One region of the Streptomyces sp. NPDC001852 genome, then DNA from elsewhere that is predicted to be linked to it. Evidence: riboswitches for the same ligand, from Rfam matches in the RefSeq annotation. Region 1 holds a riboswitch; each other region holds the start of a gene.
The links. Region 1 has a riboswitch for cyclic di-AMP ahead of ACFYZB_RS17650 (NlpC/P60 family protein). Riboswitches for the same ligand answer to the same signal wherever they lie in the genome.
Positions count from the first base shown of each region.

Region 2: another riboswitch for cyclic di-AMP. It lies ahead of ACFYZB_RS13085 (C40 family peptidase); the one in region 1 lies ahead of ACFYZB_RS17650 (NlpC/P60 family protein).
Region 3: another riboswitch for cyclic di-AMP. It lies ahead of ACFYZB_RS29885 (transglycosylase SLT domain-containing protein); the one in region 1 lies ahead of ACFYZB_RS17650 (NlpC/P60 family protein).
Region 4: another riboswitch for cyclic di-AMP. It lies ahead of ACFYZB_RS36755 (M23 family metallopeptidase); the one in region 1 lies ahead of ACFYZB_RS17650 (NlpC/P60 family protein).

Region 1 covers NZ_JBIATN010000009.1:136,141-143,106, reverse strand. Annotated here, with positions in the region: gene ACFYZB_RS17670 (PspC domain-containing protein) at 1-294, shown strand, start outside; gene ACFYZB_RS17665 (LuxR C-terminal-related transcriptional regulator) at 291-1,031, shown strand; gene ACFYZB_RS17660 (NlpC/P60 family protein) at 1,048-2,115, opposite strand; gene ACFYZB_RS17655 (hypothetical protein) at 2,544-2,897, shown strand; gene ACFYZB_RS17650 (NlpC/P60 family protein) at 3,051-4,217, opposite strand; cyclic di-AMP (ydaO/yuaA leader) riboswitch at 4,225-4,394, opposite strand; gene pcrA (DNA helicase PcrA) at 4,607-6,966, shown strand, end outside.
Region 2 covers NZ_JBIATN010000006.1:211,729-218,694, reverse strand. Annotated here, with positions in the region: gene bioB (biotin synthase BioB) at 1-199, opposite strand, end outside; gene ACFYZB_RS13115 (8-amino-7-oxononanoate synthase) at 347-1,474, shown strand; gene ACFYZB_RS13110 (DUF397 domain-containing protein) at 1,553-1,774, opposite strand; gene ACFYZB_RS13105 (helix-turn-helix domain-containing protein) at 1,784-2,644, opposite strand; gene ACFYZB_RS13100 (ATP-binding protein) at 2,859-3,317, shown strand; gene ACFYZB_RS13095 (LysR family transcriptional regulator) at 3,759-4,682, opposite strand; gene ACFYZB_RS13090 (LysE family translocator) at 4,766-5,383, shown strand; gene ACFYZB_RS13085 (C40 family peptidase) at 5,391-5,864, opposite strand; cyclic di-AMP (ydaO/yuaA leader) riboswitch at 5,868-6,089, opposite strand; gene ACFYZB_RS13080 (hypothetical protein) at 6,440-6,745, opposite strand; gene ACFYZB_RS13075 (ATP-dependent Clp protease proteolytic subunit) at 6,753-6,966, opposite strand, start outside.
Region 3 covers NZ_JBIATN010000020.1:5,874-12,839, forward strand. Annotated here, with positions in the region: gene ACFYZB_RS29865 (ABC transporter permease) at 1-247, opposite strand, end outside; gene ACFYZB_RS29870 (ATP-binding cassette domain-containing protein) at 234-1,256, opposite strand; gene ACFYZB_RS29875 (outer membrane lipoprotein carrier protein LolA) at 1,326-2,525, opposite strand; gene ACFYZB_RS29880 (polyprenyl synthetase family protein) at 2,970-3,980, opposite strand; cyclic di-AMP (ydaO/yuaA leader) riboswitch at 4,502-4,684, shown strand; gene ACFYZB_RS29885 (transglycosylase SLT domain-containing protein) at 4,689-5,183, shown strand; gene ACFYZB_RS29890 (HAD family hydrolase) at 5,296-6,108, opposite strand; gene ACFYZB_RS29895 (FAD-dependent oxidoreductase) at 6,214-6,966, opposite strand, start outside.
Region 4 covers NZ_JBIATN010000029.1:98,261-105,226, reverse strand. Annotated here, with positions in the region: gene ACFYZB_RS36760 (aldo/keto reductase) at 1-686, opposite strand, end outside; gene ACFYZB_RS36755 (M23 family metallopeptidase) at 763-1,782, opposite strand; cyclic di-AMP (ydaO/yuaA leader) riboswitch at 1,790-1,939, opposite strand; tRNA gene ACFYZB_RS36750 (tRNA-Met) at 2,239-2,312, shown strand; gene ACFYZB_RS36745 (dihydrofolate reductase family protein) at 2,379-3,512, opposite strand; gene ACFYZB_RS36740 (MarR family winged helix-turn-helix transcriptional regulator) at 3,574-4,083, shown strand; gene ribA (GTP cyclohydrolase II) at 4,205-4,837, shown strand; gene ACFYZB_RS36730 (NADPH-dependent FMN reductase) at 5,131-5,736, opposite strand; gene ACFYZB_RS36725 (TetR/AcrR family transcriptional regulator) at 5,876-6,592, shown strand; gene ACFYZB_RS36720 (TetR/AcrR family transcriptional regulator) at 6,654-6,966, opposite strand, start outside.

The DNA of each region.
Region 1 (6,966 bases):
ACCGGCGCGCAGATGCAGGCCGCGCGTGAGGCAATGGTGAACGCCGCCAAGTACGGTGGCGAGGGCGGCGCCGTACAGGTCTATGCCGAAGTCGAGGGGAGGACGGTGTTCGTGTCCGTGCGCGACCGCGGGCCCGGCTTCGACCTCGACTCGATACCCGCCGACCGCATGGGCGTCAGAGAATCGATCATCGGCCGCATGGAACGCAACGGCGGCACGGCCCGGCTGCGGTCCGTGCCGGGCGGTGGCACGGAGGTCGAGCTGGAGATGGAGAGGGCGGAGAAGACGTCATGAGCGACGCGACCGAGGCGAACGGCACGGCGGGCACCCCCGAGGGGGCCGCGTCCGGCGCTGTCGGCGGCGCGGGCGGACGGCACGTACGGGTGGTGCTCGTGGACGACCACCGGATGTTCCGCACCGGCGTCCAGGCAGAGATCGGGCAGACCGCCGAGACCGGCGTGGAGGTGGTCGGCGAGGCCGCGGACGTCGACCAGGCGGTCACCGTCATCACCGCCACCCGGCCCGAGGTGGTCCTCCTCGATGTCCACCTGCCGGGCGGCGGCGGCGTCGAAGTGCTGCGCCGATGCGCGCCGTTGATGGCGGACGCCGAGCGGCCCGTCCGCTTTCTCGCGCTGTCCGTGTCGGACGCGGCGGAGGACGTGATCGGCGTGATCCGCGGTGGCGCCCGCGGCTATGTCACCAAGACCATCACCGGCACCGACCTGGTCGGTTCCATCTTCCGGGTCCAGGAGGGCGATGCCGTCTTCTCCCCGCGCCTGGCCGGGTTCGTCCTGGACGCCTTCGCCTCCACCGACGCCCCGCCCGTGGACGAGGACCTGGACCGCCTCACCCAGCGCGAGCGCGAGGTGCTCCGCCTGATCGCCCGTGGCTACGCCTACAAGGAGATCGCCAAGCAGCTGTTCATCTCGGTGAAGACCGTCGAGTCCCATGTCTCGGCGGTCCTGCGCAAGCTCCAGCTGTCCAACCGCCACGAGCTGACCCGCTGGGCGACGGCCCGCCGGCTGGTCTGACCCCTGCGGGCCGGGCCTAGGCCACCCGGGTCGCCCCCGCGAACGGCATCAGGTCGAGGGGGGCCAGCCGGACCGGTGCCGAGGGGTTCGGGGCGTGGATGATCTGTCCGTCTCCCACGTAGATGCCGACGTGGCTGATCCCGGAGTAGAAGAACACCAGGTCCCCCGGCTGGAGTTCGGAGCGGGAGACGCGTCGGCCCGCGTCGATCTGGGCGTAGGTGGTGCGCGGCAGGGAGATGCCGGCGGCGCGGTAGGCGGCCTGCACCAGCCCCGAGCAGTCGAAGGCGTTCGGGCCGGCCGCGCCCCACACATAGGGGCTGCCGAGCTTGGCGTAGGCGTAGTCGACGGCAGCCGCGGCGCGCGCGTTCGGGGCGGTGACCGTCCCGGCCTGCTCCAGCGCGTCCCGGGTGTCCGAGGCCGAGCGGGAGGCACGTCCCGGCAGAGTGACGTCACCACCGGTGATCTGGGCCCGCTGCTGTGGAGCGAGCTGCGCCAGCAGTTGGCGGGCCGCGTCCAGCTTGGCGGTGATGGCCTTCTTCTGCCGTCGCAGCTCGGCCTGCCGGGACCGCAGCGACGTCAGCTCGATGCGCGCCGCGCCTCGCAACTGCTCGATCTCCCGCAGCTGTCCGCGCACCTGGGACACGGCGGCGGCCTGCCGGTCACCGGCCCGCTCCACGAACGCGGCGTCGTCCAGGTACCGGTCCGGGTCGCCGGACAGCGCCAGCTGCCAGGTCGGTGCGAAGCCGCCCTCGCGGTACTGCGCCGCCGCGAACGAACCCAGTGCGTCCCGGGCGGTGTTGAGCCGTTGCTGCTTGCGGGCGGTCTCGTCCCGCAGCGCGTTCAGCCGCCGCTGCGCCGCGTCCGCCTTCTCCCTGACGCCGTCGTACGTCTCGGTCGCGGCCTCGGCCTCCTGGTACAGCTCGTCCACCTTGGCCTTCACCTGTGCCGGCGTCAGCTGTGGCTCGGCGTGACCCGTCCCGTCGAACCCCGTCGCGGTGGCCGCGCCCGCCAGGGCGAGTGTGGCGGCCGTCCGGGCCGTATGCCCGCCCATCGAACGTTGCCGGGGCTTGCGGTGCGCTGCCACCTGGACCGTCACGTCCTTCCGTACGACTCGCACGACCGAGAGGTCCGTGCGTCCGGCGGCGGCCCGCACAGGGGAAGCGGGCCACCGCCGGACCTTCTCGGCGGTGGTGGCCGACGGCCGCCCCTGGCCCGGGCGGCGGTGGGGAGCCGGTCACCTGGGGGAGGACGCTAGGCCCGACTGTGACGACTGGGTAACGCAGTGTACGGAACTGGCCTCGACGGACCGGAATGTGACCGCAAGTGACCGCACGGCCGGTCTGGAGTCGTCGGCTTCACGCAGCGTGGTGACCGAAGCCCGGAAAGCGGGACGGAGGCGAGGCTCCGGGTGCTATGGGGCGCATATATGCAAGATCGTCCGCGCGCTCGCCGACCGCTGTGGCCGGGGCCGGTGACAGGAGGCTGCTGGGCCCCTGGTTAGGCTCCGGGCCCATGGACGTACTCATCCATCTCTTCGTCGGCCTGCACATCATCGGCATCGCCGCGCTGCTCGGCGGTTTCCTCACCCAGATGAAGGCGATGGGCCAGGGCACGGCCCGGTTCGTGCCCGGCATGCTGCACGGCGCACTGACCATGCTGGTCACCGGCGTGGCCCTGGTCGGTCTCAACCAGGCCGACGACCACCACGTCAACACCATCAAGATCGGCGTCAAGCTGGCGCTGCTGGTCGTGATCCTTGGACTGGTCTACGTGAAGCGTGACGAGGAGAAGATCGACAAGGGCCTGTTCGGACTCGTCGGCACGCTGACCATGACGAACATCTTCATCGCCGTCCTGTGGACCTGACGGTCATCCGTCCCTGCCACCGGCGGGGGCGGCGAGCGCCGCACCGGAGGCGACCAGGACGCCGGCACGCGCGCGTGGGACGGTGATGCGTCGGCACGCGCGCGTGGACGGCGCAAGTGACGGGGCCGGCCGCCGTGTCCGGGGGGCGGATGGTCAGCCCGGTCGTACGACGCTGTGGATGATCGACTCGCCGCCGTAGTAGATCGACTCCTCGCGGACGTACGCGCCCGGCTTCGGGGCGTGGATCATCATGCCGTTGCCTATGTAGACACCGACGTGGCTGATGTCGTCGTAGAAGAAGATCAGATCGCCTGGCCGCGCGTCGGCGAGCGAGACCGTGGTGCCTGCGTTGACCTGGTCGTACGTGGTGCGCGGAAGCGTGACGCCGGCGGCCTTCCAGGCGGCCTGGGTGAGGCCCGAGCAGTCGTAGGAGTCCGGGCCGGTGGCGCCCCACACATACGGCTTGCCGATCTGCGCGCGGGCGAAGGCGATCGCCTTCTCGGCCTTCGTGTCGTACGAGCCGGACGCCGTGGATCCGGTCGAGCCGGAGCCCGTCGAGCCGGAGCCGGAGCCGGTGCCCGAGGACGACGACGAGCCGGCCTGCTGCTGGGCCGCCTGTTGCTTCGCCAGCTCGGCCGCCTTGCGCGCCGCCTCCTGCTGCTGCTCCCGCTCGATGGCGGCCAGCCGGGCCTTCTCCTGGGCCGTCAGCTGCGACAGCAGCTCGCGCGCCGAGGCCAGCTTCTGCTGGACGGTGGACTTGGCGGTCTGCAGGTCGTGCTGTGAGTCGGTTAGCGTCTGCAGGCTCTCCGCGGCCTCCCGCCGCTTCTTCATGGTTGCGGCCTGCTCGCCGATGTAGTCGTCGACCGCGCTCTTCTCCCGCGAGGTCAGCCGGTTCATCAGCTGCGTCTGGTCGAAGTAGTCCTGCGGGTCGTTCGCCAGCAGGAAGGTGGCCGTGTCGGGAGCGGCGGTGCCGGTGCGGTACTGGGCCGCGGCGAAGGAACCCAGTTCTTCGCGGGCCTTGTTGAGGCGTGCCGTGCGCCGGGCGAGGTCGTCGCGCAGGGCGTCGACGCGGCCCCGCTGTCTGACGGACCGCTCCTTGGCCGCGTCGTACTTCTCGGTCGCCGACTCCGCCTGGCGGTAGAGGTCGTCGACCTTCTTCTCGACCTCCTCCAGGCTCGGCTTGGCGTGATCGGTACTCGGGGCGGCCTCGGCGGTCTGCGAGAGCACGGCCATGGAGGTGAGGGCGGCGGTGGCGAGGGCGGGGGTGCGAAGGCCCGTTCCGATGGTCCCGCCGGGGCGCGGCTTGCGGTGCGACGCCAAGGGAGGCGACTCCTTCCAATGGGCCGCCTACCGGGTTAGCTGTCGGGTTCGGGCGGTGGTTCGGAAGGGTTGCCCTACGGTGGCGTCCCGGGTGGGAGCCGGCCGATTCACCCCAAAGTCGGTGGGTCCCCGGCTCCGGGCGCCATGCGGGCGCGCCGGACTCGGCGGAGGCCGCGCACGCGGCCTGACGGCAACCTAGCCAACTGGTGTGACTAGTGTGAAGGTTGGTGCGTGATATGTCCGATACATTTTCGTGATCTGAGCCCGGAATCGCGTCTGCGTCATCGGGTGATTCCGCAGCGTAAGGAAGGTTTTCCGCATTGGCCCGCGCCGGTCGGTTTCTGGGACGGCGAACGGTTGTCGGTGGGGCGCCCTAGACTCGTAGAGCGATGAGCAGCCTCTTTGACGACAGCTTCCTGGCGGACCTCCAGCCCCCTCGCGGGCACGAGGAGGAACATCCGCCGCCCGAGGACGATCACGCTCCGGAGCCGCTTCCGGACGATCTGTTCGGCGGGAAGTTCGACGTGCCGCCGGACCGGGACGCCTACTACCGCGACGGCGCCCCGCGCCCCGCGCTCGACGCGGCGGCACTGCTGGAGGGGCTGAACGACAACCAGCGCGCCGCGGTCGTGCACGCCGGCTCCCCGCTGCTCATCGTCGCCGGCGCCGGCTCGGGCAAGACCCGCGTGCTCACCCACCGCATCGCCCACCTGCTCGCCGAGCGGCACGTGCACCCTGGCCAGGTCCTCGCGATCACCTTCACCAACAAGGCCGCGGGCGAGATGAAGGAGCGCGTCGAGCACCTCGTCGGCCCGCGCGCGAACGCGATGTGGGTGATGACCTTCCACAGCGCGTGCGTGCGCATCCTGCGCCGCGAGTCGAAGAAGCTCGGCTTCACGTCGTCGTTCTCGATCTACGACGCCGCCGACAGCAAGCGCCTGATGGCGCTGGTCTGCCGCGATCTGGACCTCGACCCCAAGCGCTTCCCGCCGAAGTCGTTCAGCGCGAAGATCAGCAACCTGAAGAACGAGCTGATCGACGAGGAGGACTTCGCCGCCCAGGCCACCGACGGCTTCGAGAAGACCCTCGCCCAGGCTTACGCGCTCTACCAGTCGCGGCTGCGCGAGGCCAACGCGCTCGACTTCGACGACCTGATCATGACGACGGTGAACCTGCTGCGTGCCTTCCCGGACGTGGCCGAGCACTACCGCCGCCGCTTCCGGCACGTCCTCGTCGACGAGTACCAGGACACCAACCACGCCCAGTACGCGCTGGTGAGGGAGCTCGTCGGCACCGGGGAGCGCTCCGCCGAGGAGGGCGACACCCCGCCCGGCGAGTACGACCTCCCGCCCGCCGAGCTGTGCGTCGTGGGTGACGCGGACCAGTCGATCTACGCCTTCCGGGGCGCGACCATCCGCAACATCCTGCAGTTCGAGGAGGACTACCCGAACGCGACGACGATCCTGCTGGAGCAGAACTACCGCTCCACGCAGACCATCCTGTCCGCCGCCAACGCGGTCATCGAGCGCAACGAGTCCCGCCGCCCGAAGAACCTGTGGACCAACGCCGGCCAGGGCGCACGGATCACCGGTTACGTCGCGGACACCGAGCACGACGAGGCCCAGTTCGTCGCCGACGAGATAGACCGCCTGGTCGACGCGGGCGAGGCCAAGGCCGGTGACGTCGCCGTCTTCTACCGCACCAACGCACAGTCCCGTGTCTTCGAAGAGGTCTTCATCCGCGTCGGCCTGCCCTACAAGGTCGTCGGCGGTGTCCGCTTCTACGAGCGCAAGGAGGTCCGGGACGTCCTGGCCTACCTGCGGGTCCTCGCCAACCCCGAGGACTCGGTGCCGCTGCGCCGCATCCTCAACGTGCCCAAGCGGGGCATCGGCGAGCGCGCGGAGGCGATGATCGACGCCCTCGCCCAGCGCGAGAAGATCAGCTTCCCGCAGGCGCTCAAGCGCGTGGACGAGGCGTACGGCATGGCCGCGCGCTCCACCAACGCCGTCAAGCGGTTCAACACCCTGATGGAGGACCTGCGCACGATCGTCGAGTCCGGCGCCGGACCGGCGACCGTGCTGGAGGCCATACTCGAACGCACCGGCTATCTCGCCGAGTTGCAGGCCTCCACCGACCCGCAGGACGAGACCCGCATCGAGAACCTCCAGGAACTCGCCGCCGTGGCCCTGGAGTTCGAGCAGGCGCGCGGCGAGGGCGAGTCGGTGGGGCTGGCCGACTTCCTGGAGCAGGTCGCCCTGGTCGCCGACTCCGACCAGATCCCCGACGAGGACGAGGAAGGCTCCGGCGTCATCACCCTGATGACCCTGCACACCGCCAAGGGCCTGGAGTTCCCGGTCGTCTTCCTGACCGGCATGGAGGACGGCGTCTTCCCGCACATGCGCGCCCTCGGCCAGACCAAGGAACTGGAGGAGGAGCGGCGCCTCGCGTACGTCGGCATCACGCGCGCGCGGGAGCGGCTCTACCTGACGCGGTCGGCGATGCGCAGCGCCTGGGGCCAGCCGTCGTACAACCCGCCCTCCCGCTTCCTGGAGGAGATCCCGCCCACCCATGTGGACTGGAAGCGGACGGGGGCGACGGCACCGGTCTCGTCCGGGCCGGCCTCCGGGATCGCGGCCTCGCTGTCCTCGTCCCGCTCGCGTTCCTCGGCGTCAGGCGCGTCGGGGTTCGCCACCCGGCGCACCGCGGAGAAGCCGGTGGTCACCCTGGCCGTCGGGGACCGGGTCACGCA
Region 2 (6,966 bases), on a different contig from region 1:
CCGGGCACAAGCCGGACTTGAGGTTGACCAGGTAATTCAGTTTCACGCGCCGGCCGAACCAGTGCCGGCGCACCTTGCCGGCCGCGGCCACCACATCGAGCAGATCGTCGTCGGAGGTGGCCAGTACGGCGAGTGCTTCCTCGCGGGTCGGCAGCTCGCGCCGAAGCCCCTTGTCCACCAGCGTGTTCAGCAGGTCCATGAGGTCCGATCCTGTCTTACGGGACCGCCCCGGGCCAAGGAGAGTTTGCACAACGGAGACGGTTCACCGTGTGGGTATTGCCACACCGTGGGCGGCTGATCGTGCCGCTAGTGTCTGTCCGCTACCTACAAAAGCCCCGGAGGACCCATGGCGTTCGGCTGGATCGACGAGCAGGCCGAGGCGCGCCGCCGCGCCGGACTCGTACGCACCCTGCGCCCCCGCCCCGCCGACTCGGCCCTGCTGGACCTGGCGAGCAACGACTACCTGGGCCTCGCCCACCACCCCGAGGTCACCGAGGGGGCCGCCCGGGCCGCCCGGACCTGGGGCGGCGGGTCCACCGGCTCACGGCTCGTCACCGGCACCACCGAGCTGCACACCGAGCTGGAGCGCGAGCTGGCCGCCTTCTGCGGGTTCGAGGCGGCGCTGGTCTTCTCCTCCGGGTACGCCGCCAATCTGGCCGCGGTGACCGCGCTCGGCCCGCACGGCTCGCTGATCGTCTCCGACGCGGGCAACCACGCATCCCTCATCGACGGCTGCCGGCTGGCGCGGGGTGAGCGGCAGGTCGTCGGGCACGGTGATCCGGAGGCGGTGCGCAAGGCCCTGGCCACGCACCAGGGGCCGGCGATCGTCGTGTCGGACACCGTGTTCTCGGTGGACGGCGACCGGGCACCGCTGGCCGAGCTGGCCGAGGCGTGCCGGGCACAGGGCGCGGGACTGGTCGTGGACGACGCCCACGGGCTCGGGGTGCTGGGGGACGGCGGGCGGGGTGCGCCGTACGCGGCGGGGCTCGCCGGTGCCCCGGACGTCGTGGCCACGGCCACCCTGTCCAAGTCGCTGGGCAGTCAGGGCGGGGTCGTGCTCGGCCCGGCGCGGGTGATCGACCACCTGGTCAACGCGGCCCGGACCTTCATCTTCGACACCGGCCTGGCCCCGGCGGCGGCCGGCGCCGCGCTCGCGGCGCTGCGGCTGCTCGTCCGCGAGCCGGAGCGCGCGGCGCGCGCCCGCGAGGTGGCCGCGGAACTGCACGCACGGCTGACCGCCGCGGGTCTGGAAGCGGTGCGTCCGGACGCCGCGGTGGTCTCCGTGCGGGCTCCGTCCCCGGAGCAGGCGGTGCGCTGGGCGGCCGACTGCCGTACCGCGGGGCTGGCCGTGGGCTGTTTCCGTCCTCCTTCCGTGCCCGACGGCATCTCACGGCTGCGGCTGACCGCCCGCGCGGACCTGTCCGGGGCCGAGATCCAACGCGCTGTACGGGTGATCGGCGAAACGCGACCATGAGTCGGCGTGACACGGCCGTGCTTCAACCTTGGGTGGATACGGTGATCGGTTGGGATGATCGGTTGGGATCGCTTCTGATCAGAGGGTGCTGAGGAAACCGGCCCAGATCCCGGCGGAGAAGAGCAGCGCGGGTCCGGCCGGGTTCTTGGAGTCGCGCACGGCGAGCAGTCCGGCCCCGGGGCCGGAGCGCGGCCGGGCCGTCTCCACGCAGTTGTTGGCTCCCGTGCTGTAGCTGCTGCGCAGCCAGCGCACGTCGTGCAGGTCGGTACTGGCAGGGACGTTCCGAGGCAGTGCTGACATGGTGCCTCCTTACGCGCCGTCACCTATCCCGGCGATGTAGTCCAAGGTGTCCTCGGGTGAAAGGGCGTGCATCCTGAGGGTGTCGAAGGCCTCCGCGTAGGCCATGAGGTCTTCTTTCCGCTCCAGGTAGAGGCTACTCGTCAACTGGTCGAGAACAACCACGTCCAGATCAGAAGTGCTCGGAAATGACAAGATAACGAAAGGCCCGGTGAGGCCGACATGCGCTCCGGCGCCGAACGGCAGTACCTGGAGCCGGACTTGGGGCAGCCGGGCCGCCTCCATCAGCCGTTCCAGCTGCCGGGCCATCACCTCGGGGCCGCCGACCTCGCGCCGCAGCACCGCCTCGTCCAGCACCGCGCTCAGCTCCAGCGGCCGGTCGGCGCGGAGCACGTCCTGCCTGGCCAGGCGCACCTCCACCAGCGCGTCCAGGCCTTCCTCGTCCAGGTCCTTCACGGCCGCCCGGGTCACCGCGCGGGCGTACTCGGGCGTCTGCAGCAGGCCGGGTACGACCGTGGTCTCCAGGGTGCGCATCGTGCTGGCCTGTGACTCCAGGCTGATGAAGTCCCGGTACGTGGGTGGCAGCACCCCGCGGTAGGCGTGCCACCAGCGGTCCCGGTCGCCCGTGTCCTCGGAGCCCGCCAGCATCAGCAGCAACGCGCGCAGGTGCCCGTCCCGCACCTCGTAGGCGTCGAGAAGTAACCGCACATCGGCTGGTTTCACACCACTGGCGCCGGTCTCGATACGGCTGACCTTCGACTGATGCCAGCCGACCAGTCGGGCCGCCTCACCGCTCGTGAGCCCAGAGCCGATACGCAGCGTGCGCAGTTCGGCGCCCAGTTTGCGGCGGCGTACTGCCGGCCCGTTCTGCATGGGCTCCTCCTTACTCCTTCCGGGCCGCCCAAATACGGTCTCCCGTCGTAGAGTTCACCGCTTCGGGCGACAGATATATGCATATCTTGGTGGATCGCTCCCCGTGACCGGTCCCGTGATGGCAGGCTGACGAGCAAGCACCAGTCCGGGACCGTACTCGAACCATCCGGCTCCGTGTCGGACTGCGGTCCCGTGGGAAAGGGACGACGTCGCCATGGCAGACCATTTGGAAGCATCCGTCACTCTGCCGAGCGATCCCGCCTCGGTCTCCGCCGCCCGCACGTATGTCGTGGGTACGCTCGCGGAGTGGGGCCTGCCGTCGGACACCGAGACGGCCGACACCGTGCGGCTCATCGTCTCCGAACTCGCCACGAACGCCGTACAGCATACCTTCGGTCAGTCACCCACCTTCACGGTTGACATCGCCCTGGACCGCGACGAACACCTCCGCATCGGCGTCACGGACAGTCATCCGCGCTTCCCGAAGAGACTGCCCGCCGCCGTCCAGCAGGACAACGGCCGCGGCATGGTCATCATCCGCTGGCTCACCGCGGAGTGCGGCGGCAAACTCCGCGTCCGCCCCACCCGCGAGGGCGGCAAGACGGTCTCCATCGAACTCCCGTGGATCATCCCGGCCGAGCCGGTGCCTGCGGTCGGGCCACAGGAGCCGTAGCCCTCCGGGCGGAGGCGCGTGGTGCTGGTGCTCTCACCGCGTGCCGGGTCGGGGAGGTCGGTGGCGGGGCCGAGAGTGGGGTGGGGGGAGGGGCAGGGAGAGGGCTGTTGGTGACGGCGAGTCCAGAGGCGGCCAGGGGGCCGGGACGCAGGGTGCGGGACGGTGGGCCGGGTGGCGGCGCGGCTCCCCCCTTCGGCGCTGGACGAGGACGCCCTGGCCGAGGTGGCGTACCGGCGCCTCGAACTCCCGCTGATCGCCGGGTCCGGACCGGGAGAGCTCTCGTGCGGCGCTCGGGAGGCGTGGGTGCCGTCTGCGGTTTCCTTCGCCGGGGCAACAGCGGGCAGGGCCGGTCCGAGGTGCCGTGACGGGGCTTCAGGCGCCGGACGCATGCCCCTCGCGGGTAGCCCCCAGTGCGCCACGCACTGCGTGCGCTCGGGTGGCTCACGTTCCCGGCGCGCGGCCCGCTCGGCCGAAGGCGCCTCGGAGCAGGGCGCGGAAGGCGTCCGCGGCCGGTGTGGATTCGTCCGGGCGGTAGGCCACCGAGATGGTGCGGCGCAGCCGGCCCGCCTCCAGGGGGCGTACGCCCACCGGTGTGGCCGCCGTGCGGGCCACCATCTCGGGGACGACGGCCACGCCGAGCCCGGCGCTGACGAGCGCGCAGACCACGGCGTATCCGGGGGTCGGGACCAGCAGGGCCGGTGTGGCGCCCGCGTCGGACAGCAGGGCCTCGATGTCCCGGCGGGCGGGATGCTGCGGTGCCATGCTGATCAGCGGCTGGCCGGCCAGATCGGCCAGGGGCAGCCGGGAGGAGGTGCTGCTCAGGGCGTGGCCCGGCGCGGTCACGAGCACCAGTTCCTCCACCAGCACCGGCTCCAGACACACCGACGACGGGACGGGGGAGGGCTCGGCCGGGTGGTAGGTGTGCGTCAGTGCCAGGTCCACCTCGCCGGACGCCACGGCCGTGACCCCCGTCGGCGGGTCGTAGTCCGCGACCGACAGCGTCACGTCCGGATGCGCCCGGCGGAACGCGCTCAGCGCCGGCGGCAGCAGATGCACCCCGGCCGTCGGGAAGGTGCCGAGCCGCAGGGCGCCGCCGGTGAGACCGGTCAGCCGGGCCAGCTCGTGCCGGGCCTGATCCAGCTCGTCCAGGACCCGCCGGGCCCGTGCCACCAGCACCTCGCCCGCCTCGGTGAGCCGGGCCCCGCGATGGTGCCGTACCAGCAGCGCGGCGCCGGCCTCCCGCTCCAGCTTGGCCAACTGCTGGGAGAGGGCGGGCGGTGTGTAGCCGAGCCGGTCGGCGGCCCGGGTGATGGAGCCGGCCTCCGCGACGGCCACCAGCGCGGCCAGCCGAGTGGGGTCGTACATGGGACGAGCCTAAAGCATTGCTTCAGGCTCACCCAGAGGACTGGAAATACCTGCTGAAGGCCCAGCCGGGGCAGGCTGGGCGCATGGACGGACAGCTCATCGCCTTCACCGGCATCGCCGCCGGACTGGTCGCCATGCCGGGCGCGGACTTCACCGTGGTCGTACGCAACGCGCTGGTGTCGCGCCGGGCCGGCGCGGTCTGCGGACTCGGCATCGCGGGTGGACTCCTGGTGCACGCCACCTTGGCGGTGGCCGGTGTCGCGGCCGTGCTGGTGGCCGTACCCGCGCTGTTCCGGGCGCTGCAGTTGCTGGGCGGCGCCTATGTGCTGCAGCTCGGGGTGCGCACGCTGCGGTCGCTGCGGGGCGCCGTCCAGGCGCCCGAGGAGACGACGGCCCGGCCTGCGTATCCACTCCGGCAGGGCTTCGTCACCAACGTCCTCAATCCGAAGGCGTCGCTGACCTTCCTCAGCCTGCTGCCGCAGTTCGTGCCCGCCGGGAGCCCCGCACTGCCCCGGACCCTGCTGCTCGCGCTCATCGTGTTCGCGCTGGCGCTGCTGTGGTTCCAGGTGGTCGCGCTGCTGGTCGACCGCCTGGGCAGATGGCTGCGCCGGCCCCGGGCCGCCCGTGGACTCCAGGCGGGCACCGGGGTGGCACTGACGGTGCTGGGAGCGGCCCTGCTGCTGGAGCCGCTCCTGCCCTGAGGGTGGCTCAGCTGACCCTGCCGTACCAGACGTTGTTGGTCCAGAGCTTCTGGAGCCGCACCACGTCCCCGGTCCTCGGCGCGTGCCAGATCTTCCCGTGGCCGGCGTAGATGCCGACGTGGTAGACGTAGGAGCCCGAGTGGAAGAACACCAGGTCACCGGCCTTGCGCTGGCCGGAGGAGATGTGGTGCGTCTTGTTGTACTGCTGGGCGGCGGTACGCGGCAGGGTCTTGCCCGCCTTCTTGTACGAGTAGAGCGTCAGCCCCGAGCAGTCGAAACTGCGCGGCCCGGTGGCGCCGTACCGGTACGGCGCCCCCTCCTCGGAGGCCGCGACCTGCAGTGCTTTTGCCGCGAGGGTCGCGGCCGAGGCCTCGGTGGCGAGCCCGGGGACCGCGATCGAGCCGCCGACGGCGGCGAGGGTGAGGGCCGAGGCCGTACCGGCCCGGGCCATGAGCGACGGGACACGATTGAGCGCAGTCATGCGCAACCCTTCGTCAGCCGCCTGTGAAGGATGACCTGTCGGATTCGGGCTGGCGAAGTTGCCCGGCCGCGTTGCCGCGGCTTCACCCCAAGGGCTGCTCGGAACCTCAGGCCGTCTGCGACGAACAGACGAACATCCGTTCCGGCGACCCGTCTTGCCTGGGTCCTCCACTCCTGCCGATCCACTCCTGTCGACCGGTCGTCCGGGTGGCGGCAGGACTCGGCGTCCGCCCGGACCGCCCCGCCGCGGTGGCGGGGGCTTGTCGTCGGACGGGATCTTCACCCACACCAGTCCGAAAATCCCAACGCATCCGCGGATTTGTGGCGTTACTCACCACTCGCCCGTTCGGGTGGACAGTGCGGTGTTCGAGGTCCCGTCAGGTCCGGGACGTAGCCCCGGACCTGGGGCGGAGCGCTTTTCCGCGAACGGTGGACCGGTGTGGAGCGCAAGTCGGGAGGCGCGGAAAACGATCGGGATATACACCGGTCGGCGGTACATCGTTCGGCCCGTTTCAAGTCCGGTCCGGACGGCCGATGTCGACAAGTCGTCAGATTCGGCCCGGCCCGGCGTCCGGATCAGCCGCCGCCATCGGTCGGGAGCGCGACGCGCGCGGTCCGGCGTTCCCCGTCCAGCACCCTCAACGCCCGTGCCAGTGTGTCCCCGTACAGCTCCGTCTCGCCCCGCTGGTGCATCGACGCGAGGGCGTCACGCAGCTCTGCGGACTTGCGCACCAGGGCCTGGGCTGCGCGCAGCCCGCGATAGGTGTCCCCGCCGTGCGCGGGATTGATGCGGCCCAGCAGGTCGGCGGCCTCCAGGTAACGGTCGATCAGGTCGCCCTCGGCTCGGGTCAGTGCGGGCAGCGGCGGCAGGTCCGGCAGCATCGGCGGCTCACCTCGCGTCCGGTGCGCCGGGGGTGCTCCGCCGGCCGGGCACAACGGCGTCCACCAGGCCGTAGGCCACCGCCGCGCGGGCGTCCAGGACCAAGTCCCGCTCCAGGTCACGGTGTACCTGCTCGGGTGTGCGCCCGGTGTGCCGTACCAGCATCTCCTCCGTCAGCGCGCGGATCCGGGCCAACTCCTCGGCCTGGATGATCAGGTCGCTG
Region 3 (6,966 bases), on a different contig from region 1:
TGATCTGTGTCATGAACGCCGGGCCCTGGCCGCTGTGATCCACCGTGCGGCCGCCCTGCGTCTGGATCTTCACCACGATCCCGACCAGCACCGGCACGGCGGCCAGCACCCCGAGCAGGGCGAGCGTGCGCCAGCGGCGCAGGGTCGTGACGAGTTCGCTGCGCAGCAGCCCGAACGTCCACAGGGGGTTCCGCCGACGCACCGAGGCCGCGGTGCCGGACACGGGGACCATCTCAGCCCGCGACATCGAAGCCCTCCCCCGTCAGCGCCACGAACGCGTCCTCCAGCGAGGCCCGTTCGACCGTGAACCCCCGGACCCGGATCCCCGCCTCGACCAGGGCCGCGTTCACTTCGGCGAGGTCTCGTGCGGGCGGTTCGCCGGTGACCCGGTCGCCGTCGGCGTTGACGTCGCCGACGCCCTGTTCCTTCAGCACCCGGGCCGCCTCGGCCGGATCCGGCGTGGTCACCACCAGCCTGCCGCGCGCCCCGGCCGCCAGGTCGGCCACCGCGCCCTGGGTGATGAGCCGGCCCCGCGCCATGACCGCCGCGTGGGTGCAGACCTGCTCGATCTCGTCGAGGAGGTGGGAGGAGAGGAACACGGTCGTGCCGTCGGCGGCCAGCTCCCGGATCAGGGTGCGGATCTCGCGCATGCCCTGCGGATCGAGGCCGTTGGTGGGCTCGTCCAGGACGAGCAGCCGGCGCGGCTGGAGCAGCGCGGCGGCCAGACCGAGGCGCTGTCTCATGCCCAGCGAGTAGGCCTTCGCCTTCTTGCCGGCGGCGGCCGCGAGGCCCACCCGGTCCAGGGCGGCGGCGACGCGGGCGCGCCGGGTACGGGGGTCGGCGGTCGGGTCGGCGGCGTCGTAGCGCAGGAGGTTGTCCCGGCCGGAGAGGAAGCCGTACAGCGCGGGGCCCTCGATGAGCGCGCCGACCTGGGGGAGGACGGACCGGGCCGCCCGGGGCATCGGGCGGCCCAGCACGTGAGCCGTGCCCGCCGTGGGCTCGATCAGGCCCATCAGCATGCGGATGGTGGTGGTCTTGCCCGAGCCGTTCGGGCCGAGGAAGCCGAAGACGCTGCCCGCCGGGACGGTCAGGTCGAGGCCGTCGACGGCGAGCTGTCCGCCGCGGTAGCGCTTGGTGAGGCCGCGGGCGGCGATGACGCTCGCCTCCGCCTGCCCCGGGGGACGCGCCTCCGCCTGCCCCGGGGCACGCTCCTCTGCGTCCCCCGCCTCCCGCTCCGTGGCGGACGGTCCGTCCATCGGCCCCCCTCGATTCGTACCTCCGTGAAGGGTGAACGCACGATCACGGTCCGTAGTGCCCGGACGGGGTCACTTTCCCGTGTTCGCCGCCTTCACCAGGGCGTCCTTCGTCACCGCGCCGGCGTACACCTTGCCGTCGTCGGTGATCAGCGCGTTGACCAGGCGGGTGGAGAACACCGTGCCCTTGCCGAACTTGCCGGAGACCTTGTCACCGAGCGAGCCGAGGAAGCCGCCGAGGTCACCGCCCCGGGAGCCGGTCGGCAGGCCGCCCTTGGTACCGGTGTCGAAGGTGGCGATGGACGTCCAGCCCTTGCCGAGCACGTTCGCGCCGTTCATGCCCTTGGCGAAGTCCTCGCCGGATCCGGGCGCGCGCTTCCTGGCCGCGTCGTCCTTCTTCTCCTCCGTCACCTTCGCGCCCTTGGGCGGGGTGAAGGCGAACGTGGAGGCGGCCGGCTCGGCGAAGGAGACCTGGGTGAAGCCCACGTCGAGGACGGCGGCGCCGCCGCTCTTCGGCGTCAGAGTGAACTTCAGCGGCGTACCCGTCTTCGCGTCGACGGCGATGCTGACGGCGCCGACCGTGGTGCCGGACTGCCTGGGCTTGATCAGCAGCTTGTAGGCGTCCCGGCCGGCGACCCGCTCGGTGCCGTCGACGGTGACGGACGTCGTGTCGTCCACCGACTTCAGCGCCTGGTCGGCGAAGTCCTTCGGCGTGGCCGGGGGCTCGGCCCTGTGCTCCCTGCCGGAGTCGGCCGAGGTGCTGTGGTAGACCTCGTTGGTCTTGCTGTCGTAGCCCCACACGTTCTTGCCGTTGTGGATGAGGCTGTACTCGGAGCCGCTCTCCAGCAGCGACAGCTTCTGCTTCTCGGGGCCGTCGGCGGCGACGCGCAGCGTGTGCGTGCCGGAGACCAGCGAGGTGAGCTGGGACCGCGGGTCGGCGGAGGAACCGTCGCCGGAGCCCTTGACGGCGCCGGAGGCGAGGTTGTTCTCCAGGCCGCCGAGGTTGGGCAGGCCGAGGTCGGTGTCGATACGGACGGTGCCGGACAGCTGCTGCACGTCCGACTTGGCGATCTTCTCGATGAGCTGCTGTGCCGTGATCCTGGGCAGGTCCGGGTCACCGGAGGCGGCGAGCGCCGGGACCAGACCGATCGTGGCCGCCGCGACCCCCACCACGGCGACCGGGACCGCGTAGCGGGCCGCCCTGCGGCGTCCGGCGTGCCGCTCCTCGTCCCGCGCGGCGTCCACTGCGTCGTCGGATTCGTACGGTGCCATGTGTGCCTTACCTCCGTCGTCGGCGGCGGCTGTTCTCACGCTGGTCCACCAGAGCCGCCATTCTCACCCGAATCGGTGAGGAGTGGTGATTTCCCTGGTTTCCATCTCACCAAATCAGCCATGAGGAAGCGTCAGACCACGGAGCCAACTCCGCGTACGCCTGCGGTATGACACGTAGGGGCCAGGACTCCGCCGACCCGTAGGGGTCTCACCGGAACGGAGGGGCCGTACGGGCCCGACGAGGCCGTACGGACGCACGGGGCATGCGGGCAACACGGGCCGTACGGATGCACGGATCGCGCTGGTCGTACGGGGTGTACGGGCCCGTCCCGGCCGCCGTGTGACGGGCCCGGCGCGGCGGACGGCCGGAGCCGTGCCGACACTGTGCCAGGTCGTGCGGCCGGAGCTCCGCACGGTGTGGCGTGGGGGTGGCGGGCTCCGGGGTCAGCCGGCGCGGTGCACCACCGCGTCGCACAACTCCATCAGCGCGGCCTTGGCGTCGCACTCCCGCAGCGGCGCCAGCGCGGCACGGGCCTCCTCCGCGTACCGGACGGTGTCCCGGCGGGCCTGCTCCAGCGCGGGGTGGGCGCGCAGCGCGGCCAGCGCCTCGGCGTGCCGGGCGTCGTCGCCGAGGTCGGAGTCGAGCAGCTCGCACAGCGCGATGTCCTCGGCCAGGCCGAGGCGGGCGGCGCGCTCGCGCAGCCGGAGCACGGGCAGGGTGGGGATGCCCTCGCGCAGGTCGGTGCCCGGGGTCTTGCCGGACTCGTGCGAGTCGGAGGCGATGTCGAGGACGTCGTCGGCGAGCTGGAAGGCGACCCCGAGCCGCTCTCCGTACTGGGTGAGCACGTCGACGACCGTCTCGTCGGCGCCGGACATCATCGCGCCGAACCGGCACGACACGGCCACCAGCGAGCCCGTCTTGCCGCCGAGCACGTCCAGGTAGTGCTCGACCGGGTCACGGCCGTCGGAGGGACCGGCGGTCTCCAGGATCTGGCCGGTGACCAGCCGCTCGAAGGCGAGAGCCTGCACCCGGACCGCCTCGGGACCGAGGTCGGCGAGGATCTGGGAGGCGCGGGCGAAGAGGAAGTCGCCGGTGAGGACCGCGACGGAGTTCCCCCAGCGGGTGTTGGCGCTGTCCACGCCGCGCCGCACGGCCGCCTCGTCCATGACGTCGTCGTGGTACAGCGTGGCGAGGTGGGTCAGCTCCACGACCACGGCGGAGGGCACGATGCCCGGCGCGTAGGGGTCGCCGAACTGGGCCGCGAGCATCACGAGCAGCGGCCGGAACCGCTTCCCGCCGGCTCGTACGAGGTGCTGCGCGGCCTCCGTGATGAACGGGACCTCGCTCTTGGTGGCCTCGAGCAAGCCTTCCTCGACAGCCGCCAATCCGGCCTGGACATCGGCTTCCAGAGCCTGGTCCCGCACGCTCAGCCCGAACGGCCCGACGACGGTCACGAGGGGTCTCCTGTCTGCTGGTGTCTGCTGGCGATTACACGGTTTGTCGATAGGTCGCTGCCCTCACTCAAGTCAGCGTATCCGGTCCTGTTTCGATCACCGATAGCGCCCACCGGTCCAGCCCGGGCGGTATCGGATCACGGCCGGTATGTTTTTGATCAAGTGATAAGAACGGACATTTATCGACTTAATAGGAATACACGCACTTTGGTCCCGCCGCGGCTTCCGCCACAGGTTCCCTCACCCGCCCGAGCCGCCCGAATCCCTCATGCCCGATTTGAAATACTTTGTTATTTCGTGAGTTGGGTCACGTGCCACCTCCGGCACCGAGGCCCGTCAGGCCACCTTCCCCCCTTGACCCATCCGCGAGTTGAGGGTTGGCAAACGCAAAGGATCAAGTACCACATACGGCACAGACCAAGGTCAAATCGTGCATTGTGTGAATCCACCACTTGTTCCCGACATGTGCTCTCGCATACGTTCCGGGCCGTCGGGCGGACGCCGAATCCTGCCGCCGCCCGCGTGACCCATCGACGAACTCATTCGTACGGCAGGAGCGGGGGACCCAGGTAAGTCCGCCGGACCGGTCGGCACACGCCGCACCGGGACGGCTCGGGGTGAAGCCATGCCTTCTCGCGAAGGCACGGCCGGGCACCTCCCCGCCCGAACCCGACAGCTCACCTCGCAGGCGACGGAGAGGACTTCCCCATGCCTGCTGCCGCTCAGCACCACCGCCGCCCCCGCGCCAACCGTCTCGCCCGCGTCCTCGCCGTCGCCGGCACCGGTGCCGCCGTCCTCGCCCTGCCGCTCATCGGCGCCACCAGCGCCTCCGCGGCCACCGTCACGACCACCAAGACGGCCTCCACCACCCCGGCCGGGTACCCGAACAACCTCGACGGCTGGATCCGCGAGTCCCTCGCGATCATGGCCCAGAAGGGCATCCCCGGCTCCTACAACGGCATTTACCGCAATGTCATGCGGGAGTCGTCCGGCAACCCGTACGCCATCAACCTCTGGGACTCCAACGCCGCCAAGGGCATCCCGTCCAAGGGCCTGCTCCAGGTGATCGACCCGACCTTCAACGCGTACCACGTGGCCGGAACCGCCTTCAACCCGTACGACCCGGTCGCCAACATCACCGCGGCCTGCAACTACGCCGCCGCGCGGTACGGGTCGATCGACAACGTGTTCAGCGCGTACTGACAGTCCCGCTGACCGGCACGGCATCGGCCGCCCGGCGTGTGCCCACACCTGACGGAGGGCACCCCGGGCGGCCGTCGCGCCTCCCGCGGGCGGTCGCCTACTGATGTGCCGGTCAGTCGGTCGGGAACAGTCTTTCGAGGACGACGGCGATGCCGTCGTCCTCGTTCGACAGCGTGATCTCGTCGGCCACCGCCTTGAGTTCGGGATGCGCGTCGGCCATGGCGACGCCGCGTCCGGCCCAGTCGAACATCGGGATGTCGTTGGGCATGTCGCCGAACGCCAGCGCCTCCTCCGCCGCGATCCCGAGCCGCTCGGCGGCCAGCGCGAGACCGGTCGCCTTGGTCACCCCCGACGGCTGGAGCTCCACGGTCCCCGGCCCCGACATGGTGACCGTGGCCAGGGAGCCCACCACCGCGCGCGCGATGGCAGCCAACTCGTCGTCGGACAGGGCCGCATGGCGCAGCAGCACCTTGCTGATCGGCGCGCACCACAGCTCGTCGCGCCGGCCGACCCGGACCGCCGGCAGGGTCGGATGCGGCATCCGGTACCCGGGCTCGATGAGCGTGAGCCCGTCCACCCCGTCCTGGTCGACGGCCGCGTACACCTGCCCCACCTCGGCCTCGATCTTGCCGAGCGCGGTCTCGGCCAGCTCCCGGTCCAGCCGGACCGACCACAGCAGACGGCCGGTCCCGGCGTCGTAGACCTGCGCGCCCTGCCCGCACACCGCGAGCCCCGTGCAGCCGAGGTGCGCAAGGAGCTGCCGTACCCGCGGGGCCGGGCGGCCCGTCACCACCAGGTGCCGGGCGCCGGCCCGCGCCACCCGCGCGAGCGCGGCGAGCGACCGGTCGGAGACGGTGTCGTCGCCGCGCAGCAGCGTTCCGTCCAGGTCGGTGGCGATCAGTGCATACGCGGGGGAGGCTGCCATGATCAGAGAATACGGATACCGGGCCCCGCCGACTCATCTTGTCGTCCTGCGCACTTACGTGCTGATCAGCCTCAAGTGGGGCCCGCCCGCACCTCGTTGACCCCGTCAGCCGTGAGCGGCCGCCAGGTGTTTGGTCAGGCGCGGTGAGGCGAACTCCGTGCCACAGACGAAACGCATCACCGGGCCGTACGACGACGCCGCCGGCAGGCCGGTGAAGTACAGGCCGGGGACGGACGAGACGAAGCCGGGGCCGAGCCTGGGCGTGCCCCGGCTCACCGCGAGCCGGGTGCGCAGTTCGTGGCCGAGGAAGCCCATGGCCGCGATGTCGACGCGGTAACCGGTGGCGGCGATGACGTGGTCGGCTGTGAGCCGCTCGGTGTGCCCGCCGTGGGTGCGGACGGTGAGGACGGGGCCGCCGTCCGGTGCCTCGGCGCCCATCACCCGCTCGACGTCCTGCACCTGCACGGCGCTCTCGAAGCGCGCGCGCAGCCACCAGGCACCGAGCGGTCCGAGGACCCGGCGGACCAGGAAGTGGCGGGTGGCCTCGGGCAGATAGCGGTAGGGGTGCGGGTAGTAGCTGAACGCCCACAGCGACCAGGCGCGGCCGAACGGGGACTCCGGGCGCAGCTTCGGCTGCTCCCAGGGCGGCGCGCCGAAGGCGACCCGGCCGCGGCCGCGCGCGACGACACGCACGCGTGCCCCCGCCTCGGCGGCGAGCGTCGCCGTCTCCAGAGCGGACTGGCCGGCGCCGACCACGATGAGCTCCTTGCCGGCGAACCGGCTCAGGTCGTGGTGCTGCGAGCTGTGCGAGACCGGCCCGGTGGGCGCCGGTCCGTCGGCCGCGGCTGCCGCGAGCTC
Region 4 (6,966 bases), on a different contig from region 1:
TCGACCTTGGTGCCGGGGCGGTACTTGCCGGTCAGGAAGCCCGAGGCCAGCGAGAAGTAGGACACCGCGGACAGCCCCTCCCTGGCGGCCAGGTCCTGCAGCGGGCCCTCGTAGGTGTCGCGCGAGACGAGGTTGTAGTGGGGCTGGAGGGCGACATAGCGGGCCAGTCCCTCGCGGTCGGAGAAGTCCAGGGAGGCCTGCAGGCGCTCGGGGCTGATGTTGGAGGCGCCGATCTGGCGGACCTTGCCCGCCCTCACCAGCTCGTCCAGCGCGCCGATGATCTCCTCGACCGGGATCTCGGGCTTGTCGAAGTGGGTGTAGTAGAGGTCGATGTGGTCGGTGTCCAGGCGGCGCAGGGAGGCGTCGGCGGCGGCCTTGATGTTGGCGGCGGACAGGCCCTGGAACTCGGGGTGCTGGCTGACCTTGGTGGCGATGACGACGCGGTCACGGTTGCCGCGGGCCTTGACCCACTTGCCGATGATCGTCTCGGACTCGCCGCCCTTGTGGCCCTGGATCCACGCCGAGTAGGAGTCGGCGGTGTCGATGAAGTTGCCGCCGGCCTCCGTGTAGGCGTCGAGGACGGCGAAGGAGGTCTCCTCGTCGGCGGTCCAGCCGAAGACGTTGCCGCCGAGGCAGAGCGGGAAGACCTCGAGGTCGGAGGAACCGAGTGTGCGCAGAGAAGTCATGCTCCAAGTCAACGCCGACGGTGGATGATCGCATTCCACCGTCGGCGCCGGGATCCCGCGGACGGAGCAGTCGGGCTCAGGGGTTGAGGCCCTTGTCGCGCAGCCAGGGCGCCGGGTCGATGGCCGTGGCCTGGCCGTTCGGGTGGACCTCCAGGTGCAGGTGCGGGCCGGTGACGTTGCCGGTGGCGCCGACCCGGCCGATGACCTGACCGGTGGAGACCTTCTGGCCGACGGAGACGTTGATCGAGGACTGGTGGCAGAACCAGAGCTCGGTGCCGTCGTCCAGGGTGATGACGGTGCGGTAGCCGTAGGCGCCGGCCCAGCCGGCCTGGGTGACCGTGCCGCTGTGCACGGCCTTGATGAGGGTGCCGGTCGGGGCGGCGAAGTCGAGGCCGGTGTGGTAGCCGGAGGACCACATGGCGCCGGGCTGCCCGAAGGTGCCGGTGATCGTGTACGAGACGACCGGCAGCGTGTACTCCTCGGCCAGCCGCTTGACCTCGGCGGCCTTCTTGGCGTCGGCCTCCGCCTGCTGCTTGGCGTCGGCGGCCTTGGCGGCGGCCTCCTTCTCCGCCTTGGCGGCGGCGTCGGCGGTCTGCTGGTCGGCCGCGGCGATCGCGGCGGCGGTGACCTTGCTGTTCGCCTGGCCCTTCTGCTGCTCGGCCTGGGCCATGATCCGGTTGCGCAGGGCCTCGCCGGCGTTGCTGCTGTCGGCGCTGTCGGTGCTCACGCCGACCTTGCTGAGGCCGGTGGCGGTGGCCTGGTGCGCGTCGGAGGAGCCGCCGCCGAAGATGTGCTCGACGGAGTCCAGGTCCGGCAGGGATATGGAGACCGGCGGCTTGCCGGTGTTGGCGCTGGCCATGCCGCCCGCGCCGACCGCGGCCATCACGCCGACGCCGAGGACGGTGGAGCTGCGCGCGAAGCCGCCGCGCTGCTTGGCGACGCGGTGCCGGCCACGGGCCGCGGCGACGGAGTCCTCGGTGGGGTTCCACTCCTCCCAGGGCCCCTCCTCGGCGCGGTAGGCGCCGTAGCCGAAGGTCTCCGGCTGGGCTTGCGAGGGCACGAACGGGGCTTCTGGGGCGGGCCGGTTGGACGCCACTCGGGCGTACTCCTTTCCTTCCGCCGCCTACCGGGTTAGCTGACGGGTTCGGAGCAGGAAGGTCTCCTACGCGCGTATACCAACTGTGGCATTCGCGCGATTCACCCCAAAGGTGGTGGTTCCCCGGTTCCCTCGCGGGATTCGGCGCGTGCGCACGGAGCCGCCTCTTGTGACGGCTGGGACGACCGCGCTGCGTTATCGAACGTTAATAGACCTGAGAGTCACTTTCCAAGCCGTTCGGCTTGATCATTAACCTTTTCGACCGTGGACCAATAGGGCAGGAGCACTGCAAATCGGGCGAGTTGGCCATGGTTCATGAGCGTCGGCGTTTTTGATGGTGTCTCAGATGTTATGCGGAGGGCGGTCGTCCGGTCACCCTCCGTGAAGACGATCAACCACCCGGGGAAAGCGGTGTGCATGCCGCCCTGAGCATGGGGTACTCTGGAGTCACAACGACGCGGGGTGGAGCAGCTCGGTAGCTCGCTGGGCTCATAACCCAGAGGTCGCAGGTTCAAATCCTGTCCCCGCTACTGAAGGCTCAGGGCCTGGAATCCACTGGATTCCAGGCCCTGAGTGTTTTCCGGCCCGGCCGGGCCTCAGCCCAGCAGGTGCCTGTTCGGCGCCTTGGCGAGTCCCGCGAGCTCAGGCAGTACGACCACCTCGGCACCTCCCTCGACCAGGACCCCCGTCCCATCGGCCCCCGCCACGAACGTGTCCGGCTCCTGCCACGCCGTGACCACCCTGCGCACCCCCGCCCGGAGAATCAGCTCGGCACAGGGCGCGGGCCGCGAGGCCCGCCGGGCGCAGGGCTCCAGGCTGCTGTAGACGGTGGCGCCGCCCAGCCGGGGATCCGCCGGGTCGATCTTCGCCAGCGCGGCCTCCTCCGCGTGGACCACTGGATCCCCGCCCTCCCGGGAGTGGCCACGGGCCAGCTCCGTGCCGTCGGCCCCGACCACCACCGCGCCGACGCTGAACGCCGTCGTGGACGGCGGGCACTGGGCGGCGAGCTCGCAGGCGGTCCGCAGCCAGTGACGGTCGGCGGCGGTGGCGACCGCGCCCGTGCCGGGGGCCGTGGGCTCGTAGCGCATGAGGACCACGTCCTCGATGCGGCGGGTCTCGGTCAGGCGCAGCCGGCCGGCCTGGTAGCCGCCGGGGCCGAACAGGCGGGGCGCGCCGGGGTCGCCGACGAACAGGGGCGCGAGGACCAGCTGGAGCTCGTCGGCGAGGCCCAGCTGCAGCAGCTGGGTGTGGACCGTGCCGCCGCCCTCGACCATCAGCCGCCCGATGCCGCGCACCTCGTGCAGGTGGGTCAGCAGGGCCCGCCAGTCGAGGTCGGGGCCGAGCGGGACGACGTCGGCAGTGTCACCGACGCGCCGGACCGCGCGCTCGGCGCCCGCGTCTGTCGTGTAGACGAGCTTCGCGCCGCCGGTGTGCCAGAAGTTGGCGTCGGGGTCGAGGTCGCCGGTGGCGGTGACGGTGACCTTCAGCGGGTACTCCGGGCGGCCCTCCCGCACCCGCGCCGCGCGGCGCTCGGCGGAGTTGACCAGCAGCCGCGGGTTGTCGGCGCGGATCGTGCCGGCGCCGATCAGGATGGCGTCGACCGAGGCCCGTACCGCGTCGACCCGGTCGAAGTCGGCCGGGCTGGACAGCAGGAGCCGGTCGGGGCCGGTGTCGTCCAGGCAGCCGTCGAGAGAGACGGCGGCGGACAGCAGCACGTACGGGTACGACATCGGCGCGGTCTCCCTGGAGGCGAGTCTTGGTTCAAGTTTGAAACAAACTTACACTGGCGGCATGACGACCCGCTGGCTCAGCCCCGAGGAGCAGCGCGCCTGGCGCGCCTACATGGCCGCGACGCACCTCCTGGAGGACGCGATCGACCGACAGCTCCAGCAGGACGCCGGCATGCCGCACCTGTTCTACTCCGTGCTGGCCAACCTGTCCGAGGCGCCCGACCGGCGGCTGCGGATGACCGATCTCGCCGAGAAGCTGAAGATCACGCGCAGCCGGCTGACGTACGCGGTGACCCGGCTGGAGCGGGACGCGCTGGTGCGCCGGGAGGACTGCCGCTGGGACAAGCGCAGCAGCATCGCCGTGCTGACGGACGAGGGGATGGCCGTACTGGAGCGTACGGCGCCCGGGCACGTCGAGACCGTGCGCGCCACCCTGTTCGACCGGCTCACGCCGGAGCAGGTGGGGCAGCTGGAGGAGATCTGCACGGGGATCGCGCGCGGGCTGCAGGGCGAGGGTGCCGAGCCCGGGGCGGAGGACGTGCCCTGGCGGCGCCGTTCGTCCTGTTCGTGATCGCTCCGGATTCGGACGACGCCCGGAATCCCGATTGCTTTAACTTTGAAGCATGAGGTAGGGTCCCCTGCGTATCGCTGCTTCAAATCTGAAGCACATGCCCGCACCCGGAGGGACCCGCATGCCCGACACCCCCGCCGCCACGCCGCGCGCCCGCGTCCGGGTACCGCTGCGCTTCGACGACGGCTACAGCGTCGACGCCGAACTCGTCACCTTCCACGGCCTGGCCGACGGCCAGGAACACGTCGCCGTCGTCCTCGGCGACCCCGCCCCCGGCACCGTCCCGCTGGTGCGCCTGCACTCCGAGTGCCTGACCGGCGACGTCTTCGGCTCGGCCCGCTGCGACTGCGGCCCGCAGCTGCGCGAGGCGGTCGAACGCATCGCCGACCGCGGTGGCGTCCTGCTCTACCTCCGCCAGGAGGGCCGCGGCATCGGCCTCTACAACAAGCTCGACGCCTACGCCCTGCAGGACCAGGGCCTCGACACCTACGAGGCGAACGCCGCGCTCGGCCTGCCGGAGGACGCCCGCGACTACACGGCCGCCGCGCAGATGCTCGCCGCGCTCGGCATGGCGGAACTGGACCTGCTGTCCAACAACCCCGACAAGGCGGAGCAGCTGCGCGCACTGGGCGTGGTCGTGCGGGACCGGGTGCCGACCGGTGTCTTCACCACGGCCCACAACGTCCGCTACCTGCGCGCGAAGGTCCTCCAGACCCGGCACACACTGCCGCTGGCCGAACTCAACGTGGGCTGAACGGCCGGGCCGGGACCGGTACGGAACGGATCCGCCGGTCACCGCGCCTGCCGAGGACCCGGGAGCAGGAGGGCCGGTACGGCCGTCAGCGCCGGCAAAGTCGTCGCCACGGCACACGCAGTGCGGAAGCCGGCCGGGCGCATGCCCGCCGTACCGAGCACCACCGACAGCACGGCCGTGCCGACGGACGCACCCAACTGGGAGTTGACGCTCAGCGCGGTGCCGGGTCCGGTACCGGGCGGGCCGGGGCCGCCGCGGCGGGTGCCGTCGTACGCACCTCCCCCACCCCGCGCTCAGCCGGCGTACGGACGCTCGGCCCGCGCGGCCCGCAACGCCCGGCCCCACCAGGCGAGTTGACCGAGCATGCCCTTGGCGGCGCCGGCGCACACGGCCGCGTCCCGCGGCGTGCCGTCCTCACCGAGGCCGGACCAGGGGCCGTGCAGGCTGACCGAGTCGCGCACGCTCGTCGCGTGCAGTTCGGCGAAGACCAGCCGGAGTTGCTCGACCGCGCGCAGGCCGCCGCCGAGGCCGCCGTACGAGACGAAGCCGACCGGCTTGGCCTGCCACTGGGCGTGGTGCCAGTCGATGAAGTTCTTCAGGGACGCCGGGAAGCTGTGGTTGTACTCGGGCGTGACGACGACGAACGCGTCGGCGGCGGCGAGCCGCGGCGAGACGTCCCGCAGCGCGGCGACGGCCTCCGGGCTCGGGGTGCCGCCCCAGCCGGGCAGCACCAGCGGGAGGTCGATCTCGCCGAGGTCGATGACGTCGAGGTCGAGGCCGGTGTCGTCGGCTGCGGTACCGAGGAACCAGTCGGCGACCGCCCGGCCCTGGCGGCCCTCCCGCACGCTGCCGATGACGACGGCGACGCGCAGAGGTGCTTCGTTGCTGGCAACGGACACAGGAATCCCCCATCTCGTGACGGGCCGGCCGCCCGTTGCGGCCTCCCGCACAGCAAAGTACAACGATCGTTGTAGAAAGTACAACGCTGATTGTAAGTCGGTTAGAGTGACCGGGCGGAGGAGGCCGGAGGAGGCAGCTGTGGGCGAAACGAACGAGGCCCGGGTGGCGCGGGCGCAAGGCGAGGTCTCGCCGCGCAGGCTGGCGAAACAGATGGCGATCGCGAGCGCGTCCTGCACGGTCTTCGGTCGCGAGGGGTACGCGCGGGCCTCGGTCGACGCACTGGCCGCCGAGGCCGGCGTCTCCACGCGCACGCTCTACAACCACTTCCCCGGCGGCAAGGCACAGCTCTTCCAGACCGTGGTGACCTGGACGTCCAACGAGGTCCGCGACGCCCAACTGGCCCGCCTGCGCGCGGTGCTGGACCCCGAGCTGCCGCCGCGTCCCGAGGACCTGGAGCGCGATCTGGTCGCCCTGGCCCGTGGGTTCGCCGGGCTCATGACGGACTACCCGAACCACTTCGCCCTCGTCCGCCACATCCACGCCGAGGCCGACCATGTGCCGCCGGAGGTCCTGAAGGCCTGGCACGAGGCGGGCCCGGCGCCGGTCCGCCGGGCCGTCGCCGAGGCGATGACGCGCCTCGCGGACGCCGGGCTACTCGACGCGCACGGCGACCCGGCCATGGCCGCGGCCCACTTCATGGCCCTGACGACCCACACCCTCGTCCAGTCCACCCACTACGGCGTCCTCCCCCTTCCCCCCACGGAGACGGACCACCTGATCAGGGGCGGCGTGGCAGCGTTCCTGCGGGCCTACGGGATGGGCCGGGGGCCGGGGGAGGGGCGGCGGGAGGCCTGAGGGGTACGGGCGGGTCGGGCGGGGGAACGTCGGGCGGGGTGCTCGGCGTGGATCACCGTGCTCACCGGAGGAACCCCTCCACCACCCGGCGCACCTTCCCGGCGGCACTGTCGTCGCCGAGCCGCATGGCGATGTTGGCCGCGTTGCACATGGCGTCGATCTGGAAGGCGGCCAGCTCCGGATCCGGTGACGGAACGTCACCGGACCCGGCACCGGCGACCGACCGCAGCTGGTCGGCGAGGAGTTCCAGCCATGCCTCGCGGTGGGCGAGCAGGGCGTCGCGCACCGCGCCGGGGCGGCTGTCGTAGGCGGGGAGGTTGGCGGACCAGAAGCAGCCGCCGGCGAACAGGGGCGTCTGCGCGTAGGCGATCCAG